3 regions of the Pantoea sp. X-Soil-MYKO-1289 genome follow, and region 2 is predicted to be linked to each of the others. Evidence: predicted binding sites of a transcription regulator. Region 2 holds the regulator's gene; each other region holds the start of a gene.

Region 1 (5,414 bases), 2.4 Mb from region 2:
TTTGCCACGCCGGCAGCATCAGCAGCTCATGCGGACGCGGCGGGAAAGCGTTTAGCTCGCGCTCGACGGCAAAAGTCTCGGGATTGAGAAACAGCACGCGATTGCCCTGCTTATCGACCGCCAGTAATCCGCGGATGGGTTCAGACATAGCGACTCCTTTTCTCAGTAAGCCTTCCTTAAGCGTAGACAACTGCGCTTATGCCACCATCTCCCGATGGATACATCAGCACGGTTAATCAGGCGCCCTAACCCCCAGGCGCAATGACATAATCAGCCCGCCCCTGTTATTTCTGAAGCGGAGAGATAAAAACCAGGATTATCTTTAGCCAGGTCGATAAATAAAGAGATGAATCGTCTTATTTAAATATAAGGCAGACGGTAAGTCGATAACCGACAATATGGCCTGCCGCTTTCCGGATTATCTGAAATTCAGCAAAAGTCGTAGCGCGCATATAAATAATGCTTTATTAAACTGATGAAGGGATTTTAAACACAGTCGTGAGGAAAAGAATGCGCGCGCTGCGCTACGCCTCACCGGGGAAACCTCCGCCGCAATAATCACAATAACAGGTGCCTCATGAATCCATACCGTCAACATCCTGCACACTCTCTCTGGCGCAGCTGGAAACGCGTCTCTTTCAGCAGTCAAATGCTGTGGCAGAAAAAAAAGCACAGCGCCCTCTCCGCGCCGGAATATGATGCCAGCCAGGAGGAGAATCTGGTGATCCTCTCCGCCGAGAAAGCGCCTGCGGCGATCCCGAAAACCATCTGGATGGTCTGGCTCGACGACCAGCTGCCGCCCTCGCTGCGTCTGAATATCAATCAGCTGCGTCAGGATAATCCCGACCATACGCTGCATCTGGTGACGCAGCGCACGCTGACGCAGTGGCTGCCGGAGATGGCGTTTATCTCCGCCGATCTGACGCCGGCGCATAAAAGCGAAATTATTCGACTGGAGCTGCTGCACCGCTTCGGCGGCATCGGCATCGACTGCGGCACGCTGTTATTTGAGAAGCTCGACTGGGTGCATCAGGTTCAGCAGGATAAGCCGATGGACGTTATTGGCTATTACCGCGAAAACAGCACGCTTAATTTCCTGTCGCCGGTTATCGAAGGCTGGTTTATCGCCGCCGCGCCGGGCAACGCCTTTATTCGCGAATGGCTGAAGCAGCTGGCGCCGATTAAAAATCTCGGCGTGCAGAACTATATTAACGAGCTGAAGAAGCGCGACGACTATCCGCTTATCGTGCAGAAAATTCACCACCCGGCGCAGGCGGTGCTGTCGCTGGCGCAGCAGGTGGCGGTAAAAGAGTATCGCCGCGTCAATTTCCACTTGCGCAAAGCGGACGCCAACGCCTGGTTTTATCAGCAGCTGCACGCCGGCAACAGCGACGCGTTCGCCTGCTCGGTGCTGTTTCGTCAGCGCCCGCAAACCCCGCCGCCCATTATCCGCCTGAGCGGCGACGAGCGGCTGCACCTCGACTTTAACCTGCGCATCGGCCTCTATAACCGCGCCAGCCTGCTGGGCGAGATGATGCAGGCGCCGACGCGCCCGACGCTGGCGCTGCCCTCAGGCGTCGACAAAGCGCGCGCGTAGCCAGTGCGTAAAGGTGGTGACCGCGCGCGGCACCTGCGCGGCGTAAGGCCTGACGATCCAGAGCGTCTCCGCAAAGGCCTCTACCGCTCGCCAGCGCGGCAGCACCTGCCGCAGCGCGCCGCGGGCGAGCGCCTCGCGGGCGCTGAAGTCCGGCAGCATGGCGATGCCCAGCCCCTGTAGCGCCGCATCGCGTATCGACTCGCTGTTGTTGGTGGCGAAACTGCCCTGCACCCTCACCTGCACCCGTTCCTGCGCCGCGTCGACAAAGGTCCAGCGCGGGGTTTCCACGCCGCGCGGATAATATAAGCAGTTGTGCTGCGCCAGCTGATGCGGCGTCTGCGGCGCGCCGTGCGCCGCCAGATAGTCCGGCGAAGCCACCAGCAGCGTGCGCGTCTCGCACAGCGGCAGCGCGACGTGGCTGTCCGGCAGCGCGCTGCTGTGGCGGATCGCCAGATCGAACCCTTCGCTGCTGAGCGAGACGAGGCGATCCGTGACGTCGAGCTGTAGCCGGATATGCGGCCAGGCGCGCAGAAAATCCCCGACGATCGGCACCAGCTGCTGGCGCGCGAACGCCACCGGCGCAGTCACTCTCACCAGCCCGCGCACCGGCCCGGCGGCGTCGCGCACGCCGAAGAAGCTCTGCTCGATGCGAGCGAAAGGGTCGCGCAGCTCCTCCACCAGCTTTTCGCCCGCCGCCGTCAGCCGCACGCTGCGCGTGGTGCGCTGCACCAGCGTCACGCCCGCCGCGCTCTCCAGCTCTTTGATCTTCTGGCTCATCGCCGCCTTGCTCACCTCGAGCCGCTCCGCCGCGCGGGTAAAGCTGCCCTGCTCCGCCAGCACTAGCAGCCAGTGCAGATGGATCCAGAGCGCATCCGTTTTTATCGCTTTCATGGCTTATTGTTCGCTATATCGAATAATCATTTCAGCAGGCGCGCTTTTTCTTTCTCCGCCGACGCGCCAGGATAGAGGCATCAGCATACGTAAATTCCCCCTTCCAGAGGAGCAACAATAATGCCGCTACTGCAATTCGACGTGATCCAGGGACGTTCCGAATCTGAACTGCGCACGCTGCTGGACGCGGCGCACCGCGCGGTGCTGACCGCCTTTCAGGTGCCGGAACGCGATCGCTATCAGATTGTTCACGAAAACAAGGCTTATCAGATGGTTTTCCAGGATACCGGCCTCGGCTTTAGCCGCAGCGATAACCTGGTGATGGTGCGCGTCTACACCAGCCCGCGCAGCGCCGAACAGAAACAGCGCTTTATGGCGGAGCTGGCGCGCGAGCTGCGCGAAAGCTGCGGCGTGCAGGGTCAGGATCTGATGATTAGCTTTATTACCAACGACAAAGGCGACTGGAGCTTTGCCGACGGCGAAGCGCAATACCTTACCGGTCGGCTCTGATTTCCCGCCGTTTTTCTCCGCTATCAGCGACGACCAGCGCGGCCGTCGCCTGCTTTTCTCTCTGAAAGATTACCCACTGCACAATTCGGACGGCATATGTTGCAGCGCTATGACAGCCATTATAGATTGACGCCAGTTCCCCCTTCTTCCATGCGGGCTGCGCAGGATGCGCTCACTCACTTCAAGAGAGGATTTGACGTTGTCCGAATTTGTTTCAGTGGCGCTGTTTCTGGCGGCCATTGCCGTTTACTCGTGGAAAGCCGGCCGCCATAAACTCTGGTTTTCCTTTGTGCTGCTTCTGCTGGTGCTGTTCGTCCTGCTCAACGCCACGCTCTTCGCCAGCAACTACTTCACCGGCGACGGCATCAACGACGCGGTGCTCTATACCCTGACCAACAGCCTGACCGGCGCCGGCGTCAGTAAATATGTGGTGCCCGCGATCGGACTGCTGCTGCTGCTCTTTCTGCTGATCTGCCTGCTGAGCTGGCTGCTGCGCCGCCACGAGCGGCCGCACCATCTCGGCTGGAGTTTGCTGGCGGTAGCCTGCGCCGCCGGTTCGGTACAGACCACGCCCGCATTTCGCCAGGTCGCCAGCCTGGTCGCCTCGCATACCCGGCTGGCGGACTCCGACTTCGACAGCTACTACAAGGTGCCGCAGAAGGTCATCACTAACCCGCAGCTCAATCTGGTCTATATCTACGGCGAAAGCCTGGAGCGCACCTACTTCGATGAGCAGGTTTTCCCTGGCCTGACGCCGGAGCTGAGCCAGCAAAAGGCGCAGAGCCTGGATTTCAGCGAGACCGTGCAGCTGCCCGGCACCGACTACACCATCGCGGGCATGGTCGCCTCGCAGTGCGGCATTCCGCTGTTCGCGCCTTTCGACGGCAACGCCTCCGCCGCGCTCTCCAGCTTCTACCCGCAAAACGTCTGTCTCGGCGATATTCTGAAAAATTCCGGCTATGAGAACTGGTTTATTCAGGGCGCGGATCTGCGCTTCGCCGGTAAAGATATCTTTTTGAAATCGCACGGTTTCGATGCCGCTAATATGGTGGGCTCGCAGGAGCTGAAAGATCGCGTCGCCGATCCCGCCTACCGTAACAACTGGGGCTACTACGACGACACGGTGATGGATGAGGTGTTCGAGAAGTATGAGGCGCTGTCGCGCCAGCAGAAACGCTTCGCCCTGTTCGCGCTGACCGTGGATACGCACCATCCCGACGGCTTCGTGTCGCGCAGCTGCCAGCGCAAAAGCTACAGCTACGAGGGCAAGCCCAACCAGTCGTTCAGCGCGGTGGCCTGTTCGCAGGAGCATGTGGCGCGGCTGATCGCCCGCATCAAGGCGTCGCCTTACTTTAAAAACACCGTGATCGTGGTGACCTCGGATCATCTGGCGATGAACAACACCGCCCATCAGTATTTGATCAAGCAGCCGCGCCGCGATCTCTTTATGGTGATCCGCGGCGATCGGCCACAGGCAGAGGTGATCGATCGGCCGCGCAGCACGCTGGATAACGGCGCGACGGTGCTCGATATTCTCGGCGGCGATAAGGCGATCGGCCTTGGCCGCAGCAGCCTCGCGGGCGCGACGCTGGCGGGCCAGCTCACCGATTTTCAGAGCCATATCAGCCGCTGGAAGGCGGATATCATTCAGCTGTGGAACTTCCCGAAAAAGCTCGATCGTTTCGTTATTGATACGGCGAAAAACAGCTTCAGCTTTTCCGGCGCGACGTTCCGGCTGCCGATCCTGTTCCGCGTTGCCGAGAACCACGTCGAGCCGCTGCCGGAAGGGGAATATGCAGCGCCGCTGCGCTACCAGCTGGCGGACTTCACCGCCAGCGAGAAGTTCGTGTGGGTCGATCGCTGCTTCCGTATGGCGCGGCTGTGGCAGCCGGAGCTGGCGCTCTCCACCGACTTCTGCGTGGCGATGGGGCAGCTCGGCGGTCAGCCGAGCGTCGCGCGCATCGACAAAGCGCAGTGGAAAGGCCAGGCGCAGTTTCCGCAGACGGCGCTGAGCCCGGCGAACTACCAGCGTAATGAGTCGCTGCTGCGCGTTGAAGATAACGATATTCGCTACGACGCCGACCGCTTTCTGTTTGCCGTGCCGGGCGCGCCGGCCAGCGTGAAGCGGTTCAGCGGCATCTCGCGCTGGGAAAACTGGGGACGCTGGTCCAACGCCAACCTGGCGCCGGAGGTTAAGATTGAATATGTCGATCCGCTGCCCGCGCGCTTTGACCTGGTGATCACCGCGCGCGCCTTTGGGCCCAACGCGCACCGCCCGATTCCGGTGCGCGTCGGCGATCGGGAGCAGCTGCTGACGCTGGGCGAGGATCTCTCCACGACCACCCTGCACTTCACCAATCCGGCGGGCGATCATACGCTGACCATCGCGCCGCCGGAGCCGCAGCAGAGCAATGTG
Region 2 (5,414 bases):
CCAGCGCGATGCGGCGGGCGAAGACCTCTTCCACTTTTAGCTCGCTCAGGGTTTCGTTTTTTAGCTGCGCCAGGCTGTGCTGGCGCTGTTCGCGGCTGCGGCGCAGCAGCAGGACCTCGACCGGCAGATCGGCGGTCAGCGCCTCGACGCGGCGCTGCAGATCGCTGAGAAATTCCTGGGTGGTGACTTCGATATCGAGCCAGACCGGCCTGTCGCCCTGATGGTCGGCAAAGGGCGCCAGCTGCGCCTCGATCTCCGCCAGCGAGCCTTTCAGCATTTTCATCGGCTGGAACGGCGGAACGGGCAGCGGCGTCACGCTCTGCAAACCGGCGCTATCCAGCTCCAGTAAAAATACGCTTTTCTCGCTGCCAAGCTCGTCGAAGCTGAGCGGGATCGGCGAGCCGCTGTAGCGAATATGATCGCTGTTGGCGACGCGCTGGGCGCGATGGATATGGCCGAGCGCCACGTAGTCGACGTCGGGAAAAGCCGACGCGGGAAAGGCGTCGAGCGTGCCGATATAGATATCGCGCACCGAATCGCTTTTGCTGACGCCGACGGTGGTGAGATGGCCGGTGGCGATCACCGGCAGCGCCAGCGGATGCGCGCGCGCCGCGTCGACGCTGCGCTGATAGTGCGCGGCGATCGCCTCCAGCAGGCTGAGCTGCTTCTCGCGCCCCGACTGGCCTGCGCGGCTGCGCATAATATCGCGCGGCCGCAGATAGGGAATGGCGCAGAGCAGCGCGCCCGGTTCGCCGGCGCGGTCGCGCAGCAGCAGCAGATTGTGATCCGCCTGCGGCGTGGTGATCACCTGGGTATTCAGGCAGGCGAGCAGGGCGCGCGACTCGTTGAGCGTGGCGACCGAATCGTGATTGCCCGCCAGCACCACCAGCTGACAGCCGGTCGGCTGCAGCGCCACCACGAAACGGTTAAAGAGTTCGCGCGCGTAGCTTGGCGGCGTGCCGCTGTCGAAGAGGTCGCCCGCGACGATCAGCGCATCGACCTGATACTCTTCGATGCGCGCCAGCAGCCAGTCGAGAAAGGCCTGGTGCTCGGCCGCCCGGCTCTTGTTATAGAAAAACTGACCGAGGTGCCAGTCCGCGGTGTGAATGATGCGCATAAAACTCCCTGCGGTAACGGTTTGCCGGAGGATTATACCGGCTATGGCGCAAAAGCGAAAAAAGCGGCGTCGGTTGTTATAAAGCAGTGTTAACGCGCTGATTAAGCGGCTATGTTTTTCATAAAAGTGTCATAAATCTGACGCATAATGGCGCCGCATATAACGGTGACAGCAGTCACATCAGCAGGAGTTGCAATGGCTAAGCGCATTTTGGTTGTGGAAGATGAAGCCCCTATCCGTGAGATGTTGTGCTTTGTTCTGGAGCAGAACGACTACCAGCCCATTGAGGCCGAGGATTATGACAGCGCGATAGGCAAGCTGATTGAGCCCTGGCCTGATTTAATTCTGCTGGACTGGATGTTGCCGGGCGGCAGCGGCATTCAGTTTATCAAGCACCTGAAGCGCGAAGCGCTGACGCGCGATATCCCGGTGATGATGCTGACGGCGCGCGGCGAAGAGGAAGATCGCGTGCGCGGTCTGGAAGTGGGCGCGGATGACTACATCACCAAGCCTTTCTCGCCGAAAGAGCTGATGGCGCGCATCAAGGCGGTGATGCGCCGCATTTCGCCGATGGCGGTGGAGGAGGTGATCGAGATGCAGGGCCTGAGCCTGGACCCGTCGTCGCACCGCGTGATGTCCGAGTCGACGCCGCTGGAGATGGGCCCGACCGAATATAAGCTGCTGCACTTCTTTATGACTCATCCCGAACGCGTCTACAGCCGCGAGCAGCTGCTGAACCACGTCTGGGGCACCAATGTTTATGTGGAAGATCGCACCGTCGATGTGCATATCCGCCGCTTACGTAAGGCGCTGGAAGTTTCCGGCCACGATCGCATGGTTCAAACCGTTCGCGGAACGGGGTATCGTTTCTCCGCCCGCTACTAAACGGAGTCTTTACCGTGCTGGAACGACTCTCCTGGAAGAGACTGCTCTCCGAGCTGGCGCTGGCCTGCCTGCCGGCGCTGATAATCGGTTTGATTTTCGGCTATCTTCCCTGGCTGCTGCTGGTCAGCGTGCTGGGGATGCTGCTGTGGCACTTCTATAATCTGATGCGGCTGTCGCACTGGCTGTGGGTGGATCGCACCATGACGCCGCCCACCGGACAGGCGAGCTGGGAGCCGCTGTTTTACGGCCTCTATCAGATGCAGCTGCGCAACCGTCGGCGGCGGCGCGAGCTGGGCAACCTGATTAAGCGCTTTCGCAGCGGCGCCGAGACGCTGCCCGACGCGGTGGTGCTCACCACGGAAGAGGGCGCCATTTTCTGGTGCAACGGTCTGGCGCAGCAGCACCTCGGTCTGCGCTGGCCGGAAGATAACGGCCAGAACATCCTCAACCTGCTGCGCTATCCGGAATTCTCCCGCTATATTCGCCAGCGCGATTTCAATAAGCCGCTCACCTTAATTCTCAATAATCAGCACCATATGGAGTTCCGCATCATGCCCTACAGCGAAGGGCAGTGGCTGATGGTGGCGCGCGACGTGACGCAGATGCACCAGCTGGAAGGGGCGCGGCGCAATTTCTTCGCCAACGTCAGCCATGAGCTGCGCACGCCGCTGACGGTGCTGCAGGGCTATCTGGAGATGATGAACGACTCGGTGATGAACGAGCGCTCGCGCGGCAAAGCGCTGCAGACCATGCAGGAGCAGACGCGCCGCATGGACAGCCTGGTGCGCCAGCTGCTGACGCTGTCGCGCATCGAGGCGGCGCCGGCTATCGACATGAAAGAGACGGTGGACGTGCCGATGATGCTGCATCTGCTGCAGCGCGAAGCGGAGACGCTGAGCAATGGGCGCCACGAGATCCACTTCCATACCGATCCGCATCTCAAGGTGCTCGGCGACGACGATCAGCTGCGCAGCGCTATCTCGAACCTGGTTTACAACGCGGTCAACCATACGCCGGACGGCACGCGCATCGACATCAGCTGGCTGCGCAGCCGCCAGGGCGCGCAGTTCAAAGTCTGCGACAACGGGCCGGGCATTCCGGCCGAGCACCTGCCGCGTCTGACGGAGCGCTTCTACCGCGTGGATAAGGCGCGCTCGCGCGCCACCGGCGGCAGCGGGCTGGGGCTGGCGATCGTCAAGCACGCCCTTAGCCACCATAATGCGCGGCTGGAGATCGCCAGCATTCCCGATAAAGAGACCTGTTTTACCTTTACGCTGCCGTCAAGGTTGATCGTCAGCGCGGGATTGCAGGAGAATGCCGTCCATTAACCGTTAATGGAACCTCTCATGCGCGCCTTGCTGCTGTTGCTTACTCTCTTCTCGCCCGCGCTGACGCTGGCGGCGGCGCCTCAGCCCGAAATGCTCACCGGCAACCTCAGCAGCGTCGGCTCAGACACGCTGGGAACGCTGATGATGCTGTGGAGCGAAGATTTCAGCGCGCGGGCGCCGGGCGTTAATCTACAGGTGCAGGCTTCCGGCTCGTCCACCGCGCCGACCGCGTTGGCGGCGGGCGCCGCGCAGCTCGGCCCGATGAGCCGCCCCATGCAGGCGGAAGAGCGGCAAACCTTTCAGGCGCGCTATGGCTACGCCCCGCTCGCGGTGCCGGTAGCGCTCGACGCGCTGGTGGTGGTGGTCAATCAGCGCAATCCGCTGACGCAGATCGATATGCGCCAGCTTGACGCCATCTTTTCCGTGACGCGCCTGTGCGGCGCGCCGCAGGTGCCGACGCGCTGGGGCGATATGGGCATGCGCCAGCCCGACTGGGCGCGGCGGCCGATTCAGCGCTACGGACGCAACTCCGCCTCGGGCACCTGGGGCTTTTTCAAGCAGCAGGCGCTGTGCAACGGCGATTTTCGCGCCGACGTGGCGGAGTTTCCCGGCTCGGCCGCCGTGGTGCAGGCGGTCGCCGCCAATCCGCGCAGCATCGGCTACGCCAGCTTCGGTTTTCATCTGAGCGGCGTGAAGACGCTCGCCGTCACTGACGCGCAGGGCGCGGCGGTGGCGCCGGACGCCGACTCTATCCGCAGCGGCCGCTATCCTTGGGCGCGCCCGCTCTATATCTATGTCAATAAGCCGCCGGGCAAGCCGCTGCCGCCGCTGGTAAACGCCTTTCTTCATCAGGTGCTTTCACCGCAGGGACAGCGCCGCGTCAGCGAAGCGGGCTATCTTCCGCTGTCGGCGGCGCAGCGCGATCAGGCGCTGGCTGCGATAGAGGCGAAGTAATCACTAACGTGAATTTTTTTCATCTCCGCTGAAATTTCTTCTGTTGCAGAGAAGGCGCGCGCGTGCCAATCTGTTTACAGACGTTTAGCCATCCAGATGGCTACATATAACTTAGCGAAATTATTCCCTGGCGTGATTAACGTTCAGGGTGCCAGGAGTGAAGATGACCGCACAGACCGCCCCGTTCCGCGCCGATACCGTCGGCAGTTTCCTGCGTCCCACCGCCATCAAAAACGCGCGCGAGCAGTATGCCGCCGGCCAGATCGACAAAGCCGCGCTGACCCGCATCGAAGACGAAGCGATCCGCGACGTGGTGAGCAAGCAGATCGCCAACGGCCTGCAGGTGGTGACCGACGGCGAATTCCGCCGCGCCTGGTGGCACTTCGACTTTTTCGGCGGCCTGGAGGGCGTCGAGCTGTTCGAAGCAGAGCAGGGCATTCAGTTCAACGGCGTGCAGACCAAAGCGCACGGCGTGCGCGTGGTGGGCAAGCTGGGCTTCCGCGATCATCCGATGCTGGAGCATTTTCGCTTCCTGCAGAGCGTCGCAGGCGACGCGGTGCCGAAGATGACCATCCCCAGCCCGAGCGTGCTGCACTTCCGCGGCGGCCGCAAAGTGATCGACGAGAGCGTCTATCCCGACCTGGCGGACTACTTCGACGACCTGGCCGACACCTATAAAACGGCGATCAAAGCCTTTTACGATGCGGGCTGCCGCTATCTGCAGCTGGACGATACCGTCTGGGCCTATCTCTGCTCGGAAGATCAGAAGCGCCAAATCCGCGAGCGCGGCGACGATCCCGAGCAGCTGGCGCACACCTACGCCCGCGTGCTGAACAGAGCGCTGGAGGGCAAGCCCGCCGATCTTACCGTCGGCCTGCACGTCTGCCGCGGCAACTTCCGCTCGACCTGGATTTCTGAGGGCGGCTATGAGCCGGTGGCGGAGATTCTGTTCGGCGGCGTGAACATCGACGCTTTCTTCCTGGAATATGATAACGAGCGCGCCGGCGGCTTCGAGCCTCTGCGCTTTATCAAGCCAGGCCACCAGAAAGTGGTGCTGGGTCTGGTGACCACCAAAAACGGCGAGCTGGAAGATCCGGCGCAGGTGAAGGCGCGTCTGCAGGAGGCGGCGA
Region 3 (5,414 bases), 820 kb from region 2:
AAGGAAACTCCAGTTCATAAACTCCATCTGCCAGCGCAGATGTTCGCCGGGCACCACCTGCAGCGCGTTGGCGACGCTGGAAATTATCAACAGCAGCAGCCAGATAATGGCGGTCGCCAGCATGCCCTGCAGGACAAAAATGCAGCCGTAGAGCGCCACCAGAAAATAGACATCCCAGCCGAAGCTGCGACGGATTTTAAACCGGCTGGAGAGATCGCGGCTGGTGTACCAGTAGCCGCAGACCATCAGCACCATAAATATCGCCGTACCCATCTTAAACTCCTTTTAGCGTTTCGACGTGGCGGGCGAAATCCTCATGCACTTCCTCACTCAGCACGTTTACCGAAGCGTTGCCGTCTTCATCGATAATGATGCGCTCGCCGTCGGCGATGGATTCATTCAGATCCTGACGTGACATGCCTCTGATAAAGCTCTCGGGGCTGGAAAACAGGGAACGCATAAAGGTGAGCATTGGGGGCGGATCTCCTCTGTGGTAAATCAGAAGTATGAAATCGGGGCGGCAAACGCGCCAGGCGGATTAGTCTAAAAGTGTTTCAGGTCAGAGAATTAGCGAAGCGGCAGAGGGAGAGAAAGCGGGTGAAGCGGCGTTAATGCGGGGCAAAACAGGCTTTAAAAAAGGCGTCGATCAGGCCGCAACGCAGCCCGATATCGACGCCCGACGCGGGTTACAGCGCCTGCGCGCAAGCCCAGGCTGAACTCCACGCCCACTGGAAGTTATAGCCGCCCAGCCAGCCGGTCACGTCCACCACCTCGCCGATAAAATAGAGTCCCGGCACGTCGCGGGCTTCCATCGTTTTCGACGAGAGCAGCCTGGTATCGACGCCGCCCAGCGTCACCTCGGCGGTGCGATAGCCTTCCGTGCCGTTAGGCTGCACGCGCCACTGGTGCAGCGTCTGCGCCAGTTCCGCCTGCTGCTTGCCGTTCAGCTGCTTCAGCGTGACGTCCGGCACCTGCCCCAGCTCCTGCAACACCTCTACCAGACGTTTCGGCAGCAGCTTCGCCAGGCTATTTTTCAGGCTCAGGTTCGGATGCGCCTCGCGCTGCGCGTGGATGAATTCTTCAATCGAGGTGGCAGGCGACAGGTTGATGGTAACCTGCTCGCCCGGCTGCCAGTAGCTGGAGATTTGCAGCACCGCTGGACCGGACAGCCCGCGGTGGGTGAAGAGCATCGCCTCTTTGAACAGCGTGCCGTCCTGCGCCTCGATGGTGGTGTCGATCGCGACGCCGGAGAGCGTCTGTAGCCGCTCCAGCAGCGGCTTATGCAGGGTAAAGGGCACCAGCGCGGCGCGGGTCGAATAGACCTTCAGACCGAACTGCTCGGCAATCTTATAACCGAACGGCGTGGCGCCCAGGCCCGGCATAGAGAGTCCGCCGCTGGCGATCACCAGCTTTTCCGCCTGCACCGCCGCGCCGTTGAGCTGCAGCGTATAGCTCGACGCATCGCGCGTCACGCTCAGCACCTCGCTGCGCAGACGCAGCGTCACCTGGCCCTTTTCGCACTCCGCCATCAGCATATCGACAATCTGCGCCGCCGAGTCGTCGCAGAAGAGCTGCCCCAGCGTCTTTTCGTGGTAGGCGATCTTGTGGCGATTAACCAGATCGATAAAATCCCACTGGGTGTAGCGCGCCAGCGCGGATTTGCAGAAGTGCGGATTGTGCGACAGATAGGCGGCCGGATCGGTGTACATATTGGTGAAGTTGCAGCGCCCGCCGCCTGACATCAGGATCTTACGCCCAGGCTTTTTGCCGTTATCCAGCAACAGCACGCGTCGGCCTCGCTGCCCGGCCTGCGCCGCGCAAAACAGTCCCGCCGCGCCGGCGCCGATAATAATAACGTCAAACTTTTCCACTGCCTTCGCCCCGCCTGTTTTAAGAGGCGCTGATTGTAGAGGTCTGCTCTGCGTGACGCCAGCGTCAAAAATTTGTCGTAATTATGTCATAATGTAAACGGTTCATTTTATGGCACTTTTAGGAGAATCCAGTCAACTTTAGACATTCTTAAGTCAAAACAAGGCTATATTTTGCTTTCCCATACCCTGCGTTGTCGCAGATAATGCGCCGCGCTCATGTCCTCAAAATGGCGTAATGTGTATGCTACATTTGTTCGCTGGTCTTGACCTCAGTACCGGCCTGTTATTGGTTCTTGCCCTGCTGTTTGTATTGTTTTATGAAGCAATCAACGGCTTTCACGACACGGCCAACGCAGTTGCCACGGTGATCTATACCCGCGCGATGCGCGCGCAGCTTGCTGTGGTGATGGCGGGCGTATTTAACTTCCTTGGCGTTCTGCTTGGTGGCTTAAGCGTCGCTTACGCTATCGTGCATATGCTTCCTACCGATCTGTTATTAAATGTTGGTTCCGCGCACGGGCTGGCGATGGTCTTTTCCATGCTGCTGGCGGCGATTATCTGGAACCTCGGCACCTGGTATCTCGGTCTGCCGGCCTCCAGTTCGCACACGCTGATTGGCGCCATTATCGGCATCGGCCTGACCAACGCGCTGATGACCGGCACCTCGGTGATCGACGCGCTTAATATCCCGAAAGTCATCAATATCTTCCTGTCGCTGATTCTGTCGCCGATTGTCGGTCTGATCGTCGCAGGCAGTTTGATTTTCCTGCTGCGTCGCTACTGGAGCAGCACTAAAAAGCGCGCGCGCATCCATATGACGCCCGCTGACCGCGAAAAAATCGACGGCAAGAAAAAGCCGCCGTTCTGGACGCGTATCGCCCTGATCGTCTCAGCAATCGGCGTCAGCTACTCGCACGGCGCCAATGATGGCCAGAAAGGCATCGGACTGATTATGCTGGTGCTGATCGGCGTCGCGCCGGCAGGTTTCGTGGTCAATATGAACGCCAGCGGCTACGACATCACGCGCACGCGCGACGCGGTCAATCACCTCGAACAGTATTATCAGCAGCACAGCGAGGCGCTGACGCACATCATTCAGATGGCGCCGCCTGCGCTGCCGACGCCGGAAGAGACGCCGTCCGGCCCGAAAGAGTTCCACTGCGACAGCGCCCGTGCGCTGCAGGCGGTACAGCGCGCGCAGAGCCTGCTGAACACCAACCTGCAAAGCTACGACCAGCTTAGCGTCGAGCAGCGCAGCCAGATGCGTCGCCTGCTGCTGTGCATCGCCGATACCGCCGATAAGGCGGCCAAGCTGCCGGAAACCAGCGCCGACGATAAACGCTTCCTCGGCAAGCTGAAAACCGATCTGCTGGGCACCATCGAGTATGCGCCGGTGTGGATCATTATGGCGGTCGCGCTGGCGCTCGGCATCGGCACCATGATCGGCTGGCGTCGCGTCGCGACCACCATCGGCGAGAAGATTGGTAAAAAAGGCATGACCTACGCGCAGGGCATGTCGGCGCAGGTCACCGCGGCGGTTTCCATCGGCATCGCCAGCTATACGGGCATGCCGGTTTCGACCACCCATATCCTGTCGTCATCGGTGGCGGGCACCATGCTGGTGGACGGCGGCGGTCTGCAAAGCCGCACCATCAAGAATATCGCCATGGCGTGGGTGTTTACGCTGCCGGTCTGTATTGTGCTGTCGGGCAGCCTCTACTGGCTGGCGCTGAAGCTGGTGTAAGCCACGCAAAAATAAAGGGCGACGCAGGTCGCCCTTTTTATTTCTAGTGCCAGATCGCCAGACAAATCAGGCTGAGGATCACTAACCCGCACAAGGCGCTGGTTAAAATGAACTGACCGCGCACCCGCTCGCAGCGACGAATAAACTCCTCGTCATGATGATCGAGATAACGTTTCGCCCAGATATAGCGCACCAGCCGCACCTGTTTGCTCGGCTGACCATGCGAGGTAAAAAAGCCGGCCCCGTCGACATACTGATAGAGTAAGGGATCGCAGCCTCGCAGCACCGCCAGCAGCGCGCGCAAAGAAGAAAAGTAGCGCGCCATATTCACAATACACACCACACAAAGAGCCCAGAAAAGCGCGATAGTGCTGATCATATTTCCCTCCCAGCTGGAGCCGCGGAGACAGGCTGGAGCGCGGCTGCGCTTCATGCTCCACGGGAAAAGCCGACCACTGAATGACCTGAAGAGATCTCTGTTTTTTAGCAAGCTTAGGCGGTCGGCACCTGAGAAGTACCACCGTTAATTTGTAGTGTAGGAGAAGATTTTAACTCTTTTCCAGCGATGATTTTCGTTCGCCGCGAGCGAAAAAGGCGCTAAGCCTTGATCTTATTCACAACCGAAGCCTGTACCGCAGCATTTGTTAACCGTCGCCGCTATACTAAAGGCATAACAACTATCTGTCGGGAACACCGCCAGAGCAACTGGTGACAAATATCGCCCGTTCGCGTAAAGGATTGCGCAGGCAATGACGCGAGAGGAAGACAGGTCGCCATCCTGAATCTTGTGAAAGGAGTTATATCATGGCTTATAAACATATCCTGATTGCGGTAGACCTTTCTCCCGAAAGCCAGCTGCTGGTGGATAAAGCCGTCTCGCTGGCGCGTCCCTATGACGCCAAAATTTCGCTGATTCACGTCGATGTGAACTATTCCGATCTCTATACCGGCCTGATTGACGTCAATCTGGGCGATATGCAGAAGCGTATCTCGGAAGAGACGCATACCGCGCTGCGCGGGCTGTCCGATGCGGCAGGTTACCCTATCAGCGAGACCCTGAGCGGCAGCGGCGATCTTGGCCAGGTGCTGGTCGACGCGATTAAAAAATATGACGTGGATTTAGTGGTGTGCGGCCACCATCAGGATTTCTGGAGCAAGCTGATGTCGTCGGCGCGCCAGCTGATCAACACCGTGCATATCGATATGCTGATCGTTCCGCTGCGCGACGCGGACGACGAATAAGCGGCACAGCGTAGCCATGCTAAAAAGCCGGTGCTGACCGGCTTTTTTATCTTTTAAGGATTGAGCGGCGGATAAATATCGAAGCGATGGCTTTTGGTCACCACCGCCGACTGCGTCGCGACCCCCGCCAGCGGCGGCGCATAGTCGGGACGCTTCACCACGATGCGCTTTTTTGCCAGACGGCGCGCCGGCTCCAGCAGCGCGTCGGCATCCTCGTCGGCGCCGACCAGCGACTGAAACACCCGCATCTCTTTTTTCACCATGGCGCTCTTCTGCCGATGGGGATACATCGGATCGAGATAGACCACGTCAGGCGCAGGCGTAATATCGCCGAGCGCCTGCGCGCTGGGCGCATGGATAAGCGTCAGCCGCTCGCGCAGCCAGCCGCCGATTTCCGCATCCTGATAGCCGCGCTGCAGCCCGTCGTCCAGCAGCGCCGCCACCACCGGATGACGCTCCAGCATGCGCACGCGGCAGCCGATTGCCGCCAGCACGAAGGCGTCGCGCCCTAAACCGGCGGTTGCGTCTACCACGTCCGGCAGATAACCACTCTTCAC

The links. Region 2 encodes PhoB, which activates phosphate uptake and scavenging genes when phosphate is short. Its sites were predicted from a motif close to CTGTCATAAAACTGNCNNAT; they were not measured.
Region 1: the regulator PhoB is predicted to act here: its motif matches at 3,095-3,114, upstream of opgB (phosphatidylglycerol--membrane-oligosaccharide glycerophosphotransferase).
Region 3: the regulator PhoB is predicted to act here: its motif matches at 1,933-1,952, upstream of pitA (inorganic phosphate transporter PitA).

Annotation. Positions count from the first base shown of each region.
Region 1 is NZ_AP036004.1:3,411,404-3,416,817, forward strand. Features, by position in the region: partial or broken gene AC6I7Z_RS16270 (beta-propeller fold lactonase family protein) at 1-148, opposite strand, end outside; gene AC6I7Z_RS16275 (glycosyltransferase family 32 protein) at 578-1,597, shown strand; gene AC6I7Z_RS16280 (LysR family transcriptional regulator) at 1,571-2,488, opposite strand; gene AC6I7Z_RS16285 (tautomerase family protein) at 2,609-2,998, shown strand; gene opgB (phosphatidylglycerol--membrane-oligosaccharide glycerophosphotransferase) at 3,198-5,414, shown strand, end outside.
Region 2 is NZ_AP036004.1:1,026,725-1,032,138, forward strand. Features, by position in the region: gene sbcD (exonuclease subunit SbcD) at 1-1,117, opposite strand, end outside; gene phoB (phosphate response regulator transcription factor PhoB) at 1,313-2,002, shown strand; gene phoR (phosphate regulon sensor histidine kinase PhoR) at 2,017-3,330, shown strand; gene AC6I7Z_RS04885 (PstS family phosphate ABC transporter substrate-binding protein) at 3,349-4,284, shown strand; gene AC6I7Z_RS04890 (cobalamin-independent methionine synthase II family protein) at 4,448-5,414, shown strand, end outside.
Region 3 is NZ_AP036004.1:206,262-211,675, reverse strand. Features, by position in the region: gene AC6I7Z_RS00965 (hypothetical protein) at 1-273, opposite strand, end outside; gene AC6I7Z_RS00960 (hypothetical protein) at 275-472, opposite strand; gene AC6I7Z_RS00955 (BaiN/RdsA family NAD(P)/FAD-dependent oxidoreductase) at 687-1,871, opposite strand; gene pitA (inorganic phosphate transporter PitA) at 2,113-3,615, shown strand; gene uspB (universal stress protein UspB) at 3,659-3,994, opposite strand; gene uspA (universal stress protein UspA) at 4,420-4,857, shown strand; gene rsmJ (16S rRNA (guanine(1516)-N(2))-methyltransferase RsmJ) at 4,911-5,414, opposite strand, start outside.